Regions from separate parts of the Neobacillus sp. FW104-15D2 genome, predicted to be linked through region 1. Evidence: riboswitches for the same ligand, from Rfam matches in the RefSeq annotation. Region 1 holds a riboswitch; each other region holds the start of a gene.
What was found. A riboswitch is a leader RNA that binds a small molecule or an ion and turns the genes downstream of it on or off. The one in region 1 is predicted to bind cyclic di-GMP.

Region 1 (3,279 bases):
GTGGCGAAAACCATAGAACTGGAACAGGCCAGGACACCCTTACTCACTATAATGCTTTACAGCAGTTTACCAAGGATACTTTTGGAATAGACAGCTATTCCTACAGATGGTCAGCCCAGGATCTAAAAACCCTAGATAAAGTGCCATATATAGGTCATATTACTGACAATAAAGAAAATATTCTTGTAGCAACGGGCTATAAGAAATGGGGTATGACAACTGGAATTCTGGCAGGCCATATTTTAACAGACCTTGCCATGGACCGAGAAAATCCCTATAAAGATCTATACACTCCATCAAGGTTTAAAGCTGACCCAAGCCTGCAAAAAGCAGTGTCATATAATGCCGCTGTAGCGGGACATTTATTAAAAGGAAAGCTTGAGCTTGTGCCTAAGGATGCGGGAGATTTAAAAAATGGCGAAGGCTCCGTCGTCATGCATAACGGTAAAAGAGCCGGCGGATATAGAGATGAAAGCGGGAAACTATATCTCGTGGATACAACCTGTACTCATTTAGGCTGTGAATGCGAATGGAATCATGCAGAGAAAACATGGGACTGCCCTTGCCATGGTTCGCGTTTCGCTTACTCCGGGGAAGTAGTCGAAGGCCCGGCGCTGGTGGCATTAAAAAATCCTCTAGAAGAGGATTAATGGTATAAAAAACAGCCAGAATGTGCTCTGGCTGTTTTTTAAATTATTGCTTTATATCAGCCCAACTTTGGTAGTGATGAATAGCAAAGAGATAATTAGAACCGGAATAAGCATTTTGGACCTTACCTAATTCCGTATTCATAACCGCTTCACCTTCTTCATAAAAGGTTACCTGGCTGCCTTCTGTCGTTTGTCCTGTCTCCACACCGATAGCAATGGTTTTTCCAAGGGTTGAAGCGATTTGCATCTCATTTTTAATGAGGGCTATAATTCCATTCGAACCTTCAGCGAGATCACGGTAAGCCATGACTGTAGGTATATCTGTATTTTGAATAACCCATTTCGCAAGAGAGCCTTTTCCATATTTATTGGAATAGCTCTGTTCATCAAACCAGAACGGGATATCTGCTCCTATAACTATCCCTTGTTGTTTTGCGAAGTTTTTTGCTTTAGTTAATGCCGTCTGGTAATCCAATACAGTACCTTTATAGTTAGAGGTCCAGCCTTTGTACAAATATGGTTCGACATCTAAATGAATTCCAGCAAACCTTTGTGATGACGATGTCTGGCGCTGATAATTTTGCAGCCAGTTTAAAAAAGTATCCATTTTCGTTATCCCAGCAGCTGAGGCCCAATCCGGTTCTCCATCAAGCGCATGAACCTGAATATTATTAGCAGAAGCCTTTCCGATAAAAGACTGATAATAGCTAATCGGCATGCTTTGGTCAACCTGGAGGTAAACCTGTTTAACACCCTTTTGCTGCAAAAATAAAAGAATACCGTCAGGCTGAGTTTTAATTAGCGAGGTATTCCAGAGCCATGTAGAGCGGGGCACTTCCTGCATGGCATGTGCTTTTGATTGTAATGAAGAGAAATCCAATCCGATAATTGTCATAACAATAGCTAATAATCCCAGGACTTTTTTAATGCTTTTCATATATTTCTCCACTCCTTCTGGATTGTTTGGGACATCCCCAAAAGGAGCCCGGCAGCCGGCTGCCATACATTCCTCCAAAGAATGAGTAGGCCCATAGCTTTGCGTCCCTGCTTTTCAGCAGGTTTGCCTTTTTCGTGTTATTGATATTATAATTCCTATATATTTACATAGAAATAAGTCTAAATGCTTATCATTGTCGATATTTGGGTTAAAAGGAAGATTTTTTTAATATTGGACAAAAATAAGCCTCCCGTTAAAAAGGGAGGCTGGTTTTTATCGGCTATTTCCGTTTGGACGAGGTCTTTTCTGGTCATCACCGGTTGAAAACTCTACCAGCTCTGAACTAGTTCTTCCTTTTTTCTTACTGTTATTTATTTGCGCATTTCTATTTCCAAGCTTAACGCGTCCCATACATACCCCTCCTTTTAAAGGTAGTATGTTTTAAATCGGTATAGGTTATTCCATACAGAGTGCCGGCTTTTTCCGTTTCATGGCTGCTTGTTCAAATGCATATGCGAATTGAATTAATTGCTGCTCGGTGTATGCCCCAGCCGAAAAAGTGACGCCAAAAGGTTCACCTTCAGTCGTGTAGCCGGCTGGAACTGCTACGGATGGATATCCTGCTTTTGCGCTTATATGGGATGCTTCTTCCCCCGGGAACAAAATCGCATCAAGATTGCTTTCCTTTATTGCAAAATCAATACCCAGTTCTCCTGCGTGGTAAATATCATATTCAAATGATTTAACATAAGCGCTTTCTGTCAAAGAACCACTTGTCGCTTCCGATTCGAGGAGCACCGCCTGGCCGTACTTTAGCATTTTTTCTTCATACTTTTGATTAAATTCAATAAGCTGAGCCAGGGAACGGACTGTTACGGATGGGTGCAAAGTATTTAGATACGCATTCAAATCGGCTTTAAACTCATAAGTGAGAACATCATAACTCCACGGAGCTTTTACGGAAGGTATGGTGATATCTTCTATAAGCTCAACACCAGTGGTTTTTAAAATTCCGATAGCTTCCTCAAATACTTGTTTCTTATCGTCACTTAAATAATCCATAAAACCGTCACGGGCAACACCAATTCTTTTTCCTTTAAGCCCTCCTTTATTAAGACCTTTTAAAAAGTCTGCTCCTGAAAGCGGGTTTGTACGGGTAATAGGGTCCTCCACATCTATTCCAGTTAAGGCATTAAGGAGAATCGCAGCATCCTCCACGGTCCTTGCCATTGGTCCCGCTGTATCCCGGGAGTGTGCAATTGGGATAATTCCTCTTCTGCTAACAAGCCCTACAGTTGGCTTAATCCCCACAATAGAATTTTGGCATGCAGGCTCTAAAATGGAACCAGAAGTTTCAGTTCCAACCGCCCCCGCTGCAAAATTGGCAGCAATTGCAGCACCTGAGCCGGCACTTGAACCGCCTACATCAAACTTTCCTGGTCCATATGGATTTAACACCTGGCCGCCCAATGAGCTGTAGCCGCTAGGCATATTTTCGGCCATAAAATTTGCCCATTCTGTCATATTCGTTTTACCCAGAATAACGGCACCTGCTTTTCTTAACTGTTCTGCCACAAAAGAATCTCTTTGGGCAATTGAGTCCTTTAAAGCTAGCGAGCCGGCACTTGTATGCATTTTATCTGCTGTATCTATATTAGCCTTGATTAGAATTGGAATTCCATGAAGGGCACT
Region 2 (3,279 bases), on a different contig from region 1:
TGTTTTTAAAGGGGATAGAGGGGATGGAACTGTTAGGCAGGTGGGTAATGCGAGGGTTTTAACAGATTTCGTTCGTTTAGGCTGGATCATGGATGTATTTATTATTCCTGAATATCGGGGCAGAGGCTTGTCCAAATGGCTGATGGAGGTCATAACGGAGCAGTCAGAATTAAAGGAAGTAAGAAAATTGATGCTCAGCACGGCCGATGCACACGGTTTATATAATCAGTTTGGCTTTATGGAGATTGATAAGCCTGATTTGTATATGCTTAGAAGAAAAAAAGAAAATGTTAATGTTTAAAAGGAGAGACTGACTTTGTTTACTGCAGCAATACATGGATTTACCCTTGCCCTGGGGCTTATTCTCCCCTTAGGCGTGCAGAACATTTTTATTTTTAACCAGGGAGCTGTCCAGCCACGATTTTCCAAAGCAATACCTGCCATTTTGACAGCAGCTCTCTGCGATACATTGCTGATTGTCCTGGCAGTTGTGGGAATATCAGTAATAGTACTTAGCAGCACATGGATAAGTTCAGTACTGCTGTTACTGGGAATTGTATTTTTAATTTACATGGGGATAGCGACGTGGAAAAGCAATCCTTCCGATGGAAGTGATAATAACGTAACTATTTCATGGAAAAAACAAATTACGTTTGCAGCTTCAGTTTCGCTTCTGAATCCTCATGCGATCATGGATACGATTGGGGTCATAGGAACAAGTTCACTTACATATAGCGGTACAAATAAAATAGCTTTTACAATTTCCTGCATTGCTGTATCATGGCTGTGGTTTGCAGGTCTGGCTGTAGCAGGAAGATTTACAGGTCTGCTTGATCGGGGTGGAAGAGTGCTTGTGGTATTAAACAAGCTATCTGCAGTGATTATGTTTGCTACAGCTGTCTATCTTACTCTAAGATTGTTTTAAGAAGCAGATACCTCAATCCGATCAAGCGCAGGAATTAACCCTTGAAAAGAGGGTTTAACAAGAAAATTCTTGGCACCAAAATCCAGGGATTCATCGATAAAGACTCTTGACTCTAATGAAGAAAACATAATGACATTTGCGCGGGGGTTAATTCTCATAATCTCTTTCAGAGCATCAATACCGTTCATTTTTGGCATGGCATAATCCATTAGCACAAAGTCTGGATGAAGATGAAAAAACTTTCGAACAGCCTCTTTTCCGTCATCTGCTTCGGAAATAACACGATAATCACTCTTCGCCAGCAATTTTTTAAGGATGCTTCTTGAAAACAGGGAATGATCCGCGATTAGAATTGTTTTCATTGTTAAAAAACACCTTCCACTATTTGTTTAAAGGCATTATAAGCATCTATTGCAGCCCGGCTGCCATGTCAGTATATTATCTGCTTTAGGCCCGTGGCTTTGCGTCTTTTACTTTCGTAAAATTTGCCCTTAAGGTAATCCTAACAGAAGGAAGAATGGCGAATCATGGGGAAAATGGTCCATTTTTTCCAACAATTCTGTTAAGTTAATGTAAACATAATGTTAATATAAGGTTAATTAGCGTATTATAAAAATTTTTTATTTGTTATGAAAGAAAGTTGAGGTTAATTTGAAAGCTATCATAATGTTTCTTCTTGCAGGTCTTGCTGAAATAGGTGGGGGTTATCTGGTCTGGCTCTGGCTGAGGGAAGGCCGTCCATTCTGGTATGGTGCTGCAGGGGCTGCCATACTGATTGTATATGGGATTATTCCAACCTTTCAGAGCTTTCCGTCGTTTGGAAGGGTTTATGCAGCCTATGGAGGCGTCTTTATCATTTTGGCCATTTTGTGGGGCTGGGGAATAGATGGGAAAATTCCGGATTTATATGACTGGATTGGTGGATTCATTTGTTTAGCTGGAGTAGCAGTTATTTTATGGGCACCAAGATAAGTTAAGTTCGTGAACAGCCTCAAAAAGAGGCTGTTTTTTTGATACCAGAATATTATTTGGAAAATATATTTTGCAAAGAAATAACTATCTAGGAACATGGATTCATCTAGTAATTCATTCTTCCTAATAAATGGTTTTTGTTAGATTAATACCCTGAGAGTATAGTCCTGTATATGGAAATTGAGGCAAAATAGTCCAGAAATACGCAAAATAATCCAGAAATTATTTCGCTTTTCTAAAAATTTTGTAATGTATAGTGAAATTGTAAGCGCGTTCAATAAAAGAGAGGAGGCATATCTTTTAATTTATTTTCCATAAAATATATTGGAGGTAATGAAAGTTGTCCAAACGTAAACTTCGAAATTCTATTTTTACTGGTATTACACTACTAGCTTTAACAGTAGGATCCTCAGTAGGGACAATGTCTAAAAATGTAAAAGCACAAGAGACCATTGCTCCGTACAAAAATTCTAAGCTTCCGGTTGAACAAAGAGTAGAAGATTTGCTTTCTAGAATGACAATGGATGAAAAAATTGGACAGATGGTTCAGCCTGAACGAACTTCTGTCACGGCAGAAGATATTAAAAATTATGGTATTGGCTCTGTTTTAAGCGGAGGGGGGTCATTGCCGACAACCGGAAATACCCCAACAGATTGGGCGGATATGGTGGATAACTTCCAAAGCGGCGCCTTGGCTTCAAGATTAGGAATTCCAATTATTTATGGGATTGACGCCGTGCACGGTCATAATAATGTTTATGGGGCGACTATTTTTCCACATAACATTGGACTTGGAGCTGCAGATGACTTGGATTTGATGAAACGTATAGGCAGCGCCACTGCAGAGGAAGTTCGAGCAACAGGGATTTCTTATACATTTGCTCCAGTCCTTGCTGCACCGCAAAATATTCGCTGGGGCAGAACGTACGAAGGCTATAGCGAAGATCCACAGGATACTGGAAAACTTGGCTCCGCTCTTGTAGAAGGATTGCAAGGAAGCCCTAAGGACAGTGATTTCTTAAAGGGTGCTCATGTAGTATCTTCTATTAAGCACTTCGTTGGCGATGGTTTAACCGAAGGCGGCGATGACCAGGGAAACGTAACAGAATATACCGACGAGCAAATCAAAAAGTTTATCAAGCCATATAAAGAAGCCATTAAAGCTGGAGCAAGAACCGTGATGGTTACCTACTCAAGTATTAACGGCTTAAAAACTCATGGTGACTATCACCTCATAACTGAAGTACTGAAGGGAGAGCTAGGCTTCTCTGGATTTGTTATCTCTGATTATAATGGTCCGCAGCAGATTGTGCCCAATGACTTTAGAGAATCAGTTAAACGGAGTGTCAATGCAGGTGTTGATTTATTCATGATTCCAAATG
Region 3 (3,279 bases), on a different contig from region 1:
TCTCCCTTGGACCGCTTTTCCCGCAGGACATTGAATACCTCCCTTGAAATTGCCCACGCACGAAGGAAATGCGATAGCGTTTCCGAGGAGTCTCGCGCCTTTTGCTTCAATCAAATTAGGGAAAAATCAACTTTGAGCTTTAATACCAGAGCCAAAACAAAAAAGCATCCGTATTTACCCATGGATGCTTTTAAGAAAGTTAAGATGTAAACTTAAACGAGTGTTATTTGATTTCTCCCCTGATTTTTTGATTCGTATAGTCCCATATCGGCCCTTCCAAGCATAGCATCGGTTGTTTCTCCAGGTTGAAAATCAGTTACCCCAAAACTCGCAGTTTGTCTGCTGCCAACTGCGAATTCGTGTTTGCTGATTGTTTTCCTCAAGCCCTCAGCCCATTCTGCAGCCTTTTCCAAAGGACCATTAAAAATGATAAGAAACTCTTCTCCACCCCAACGGCCAAAAAAGGCCGTTTTCGGAAGAAATTCCTTAATAAGCTGGGCAAACTCTTTTAATACATTGTCCCCAGCCTTGTGGCCAAATTCATCATTTACCATTTTAAAATGGTCGATGTCAAAAAAGATAATAGAAAAAGTGGTTCCTTGTCTGGTCGCCTTTTCCGCGTGTGTATCAAGCCAAAGATCAATCTGACTGCGGTTTGCTATCCCGGTTAAGGTATCAACTGACGCATTTCTTTTTAAAAGCTCAATCTCTCCATGCATTTTAAATACCTTTTGAAAAAAGAAGAGTATAACGATATAAACAATATTAGCTATATAATATTGTGCTAATGGCACTAAATAATAAGCTGGGATATGATTAAGATTTTGCATGCCAAAACTAAGAGTTACCGCAAAGATAATTAGCGAATAAATTAAACCCAATTTCGATTGCAGGGTAAGGAAAAACAGAATAAATACTAATGGAGTCCAGATTACCGCAATCCCCAATGCGCCCGGTTTCCCCATTGCCATAAAGTGATAAATAGAATCATAAACAGAAGCTATATGAGCCAAACTGATGATTGCCAGATTCATATATTCGATTGCACGAAAGAAAAGGTTTTGGAAAATCATATACCAGCTTACAAGCATGATCCAGAAAAGAATAGGTGTTACCATTTCGTTAAACTGACTGCTGGCTGCGGGATTAGGGTGGACAATACTAAAGATAATTAAAGCCAAAATAATAAATGGGATGATCCAGAGATAAATGCTTCTTTTTAAGTTATCCAGTGACTCCATAACGATTCCCACCTTTTAATTAGGAAAACTTGGCATTCGCCAAGCCTTTTTGGCGGATGCCTTAGTTTTGCTTATGCGTTCAGAATTTATGGATATAAATACTGATTAGCTAAATAAAAAAGCTAATCTAAAAGATTAGCCGAAAATAAACATCCTATGATCGGCAACTGGCTGGCTTTGTCGTTTGACTTTAGCCCCTTTAGCTTTGCGTCCTTACCTTTCGATAAGTTTGCCATTTCTTTTAATTTTTGGGTATTTAGTCCTATGTACTCATTCTATTATATAAAAATAGACATTTCAATAGGGCATATAGTTATAGATTCCTAAAATTTTCACAAGACACTTAATCAATCAGTACGAGCCTATTTGTTTGTGTTTTCCTGTCTTGATATGATGAAGGGACAAAATGGTGAACGGAGGCATTTTTTTGAAAAAGGCAGTTAAAGTGGTTGCAGCCCCGATAGAGAATGAGGATGGGGAAATATTTTGTGCACTTAGGTCCCCAAAAATGTCTATGCCAAACATGTGGGAACTCCCGGGTGGAAAAGTAGAACCAGGGGAAGATCCTTTTACCGCCCTGAGAAGGGAGATTTTTGAAGAACTGGGCTGTGAAATCGATCCCATTGATATCTTTCATGAAAACCCTCATGAATACGAAAGCTTTACTATTCAATTGATTACGATTAAAAGCAAAGTGGTTAAAGACATACCAAAGCCTTCTGAACATTCCAAGCTTATATGGCTGAAGAGAGAAAATCTTGCCTTGCTGGTATGGGCTCCGGCCGATGTCCCTGCGGTGGAGAAACTGATAAGAGAATAGCTCTACAGACTTTCCAGTTGCTCCCTAAACATTTTACTTGGACGTTCCTTGGTAACTGAAAAAAACATATCGTTATTATACCTATTTATTTCTACAGGATTCTCAGCAATCAGGTCATTACCTGAAGGATAAATATGGTTAATGAGTTTCACAATATCTACCATGCAGCCCACTACTCTTCTGTTATGTGTTTTTGTAAAAGTTATTTCGTCTATCTGATTTAGAAAAAGGGTTATTTTTTCAGGCTTATACCCCTCAGCCAAGAACTGTGTATGAAAATGGTTTCGAATAAGCTCATTAAAATTACGCAGATCTTTCTTTTTTACTCCCACAATGGTCAAGCTATATAATGTAATATCATTCATTAGGAGCAGATTATTGTATCGGCCTATTTTAAACATATTCATATGCCATGTCATTGTATTTGGCGAGATCTCCTCACTATAAACTTCCGGTGTTATCCCCAGCTCTTTTAATGCTTTTTGAGTCGCGCCTATTATCAGCATTGTTCTACCACGCCTATCCTATTATTTAGAGAAAAAAGCCCGTTGGCATCCTCTTATTAAATCACGATAAAGCTTTGATTCTTTCATCAAGCAAGCCGAATACTTTTTCAATCTGCTCTTTTGGAATGTTGCCGTAGTTGTCCCCGACGCTTAGTTCAAAATAGCAGGAGTCTTCTCCTGTTTCTCTCAAATTCCCGGTAATGCCGATGCCTGTTTCTTTATAAATATCTGCCAGGAGCGATACTAGGCTTTCCTTAGCCACATGAAAATGAACATGAAACATATTTGAAACGGGTCTTTGAGGTAAAGTGGATACATTCTCGCAGTTATTAAAAAACTCAGCCAGTTCCTTTGACTCCTCATAATACTGCCCCATTTTATTAACTCTTTTATCAAAGTAATAGTCTGAGCTAATAATATAAGGATAGAGGCTGATTAAATCCCCGCCATGGCGCCTTTTCCATATCTTTGATTCCTGAGTAAAGTCCTTTTCACCTGCAAGGATTGCACCAGCAATTCCGCCAATTCCTTTATATAATGAAACATAGACACTATCAAAAAGGCTGCAAACTTCAGCTGCTGTTTTTTCATAATATGGAAGAACTTCAATTAATCTAGCTCCATCCAGATGAAGTTTAATCCCTTTTTCATGGCAATAAACGGAGATTTTTTCAAGAGTCTGGTAGTCAGGCAATTGTCCGCCAATTTCACG

Region 2: linked by a shared signal. The riboswitch ahead of AC3WR0_RS10030 (response regulator) and the one ahead of AC3WR0_RS09090 (amidase) in region 1 are both predicted to bind cyclic di-GMP.
Region 3: linked by a shared signal. The riboswitch ahead of AC3WR0_RS24410 (GGDEF domain-containing protein) and the one ahead of AC3WR0_RS09090 (amidase) in region 1 are both predicted to bind cyclic di-GMP.

Annotation. Positions count from the first base shown of each region.
Region 1 covers NZ_JBYTCJ010000009.1:20,147-23,425, forward strand. Annotated here, with positions in the region: gene AC3WR0_RS09085 (FAD-dependent oxidoreductase) at 1-650, shown strand, start outside; gene AC3WR0_RS09090 (amidase) at 694-1,587, opposite strand; cyclic di-GMP riboswitch class I at 1,635-1,725, opposite strand; gene AC3WR0_RS09095 (hypothetical protein) at 1,861-1,998, opposite strand; gene AC3WR0_RS09100 (amidase family protein) at 2,044-3,279, opposite strand, start outside.
Region 2 covers NZ_JBYTCJ010000010.1:65,053-68,331, reverse strand. Annotated here, with positions in the region: gene AC3WR0_RS10040 (GNAT family N-acetyltransferase) at 1-301, shown strand, start outside; gene AC3WR0_RS10035 (LysE/ArgO family amino acid transporter) at 317-925, shown strand; gene AC3WR0_RS10030 (response regulator) at 922-1,287, opposite strand; cyclic di-GMP riboswitch class I at 1,335-1,425, opposite strand; gene AC3WR0_RS10025 (YnfA family protein) at 1,577-1,897, shown strand; gene AC3WR0_RS10020 (glycoside hydrolase family 3 protein) at 2,238-3,279, shown strand, end outside.
Region 3 covers NZ_JBYTCJ010000050.1:5,857-9,135, forward strand. Annotated here, with positions in the region: gene AC3WR0_RS24410 (GGDEF domain-containing protein) at 213-1,241, opposite strand; cyclic di-GMP riboswitch class I at 1,401-1,485, opposite strand; gene AC3WR0_RS24415 ((deoxy)nucleoside triphosphate pyrophosphohydrolase) at 1,669-2,061, shown strand; gene AC3WR0_RS24420 (DUF6933 domain-containing protein) at 2,064-2,567, opposite strand; gene AC3WR0_RS24425 (threonine aldolase family protein) at 2,629-3,279, opposite strand, start outside.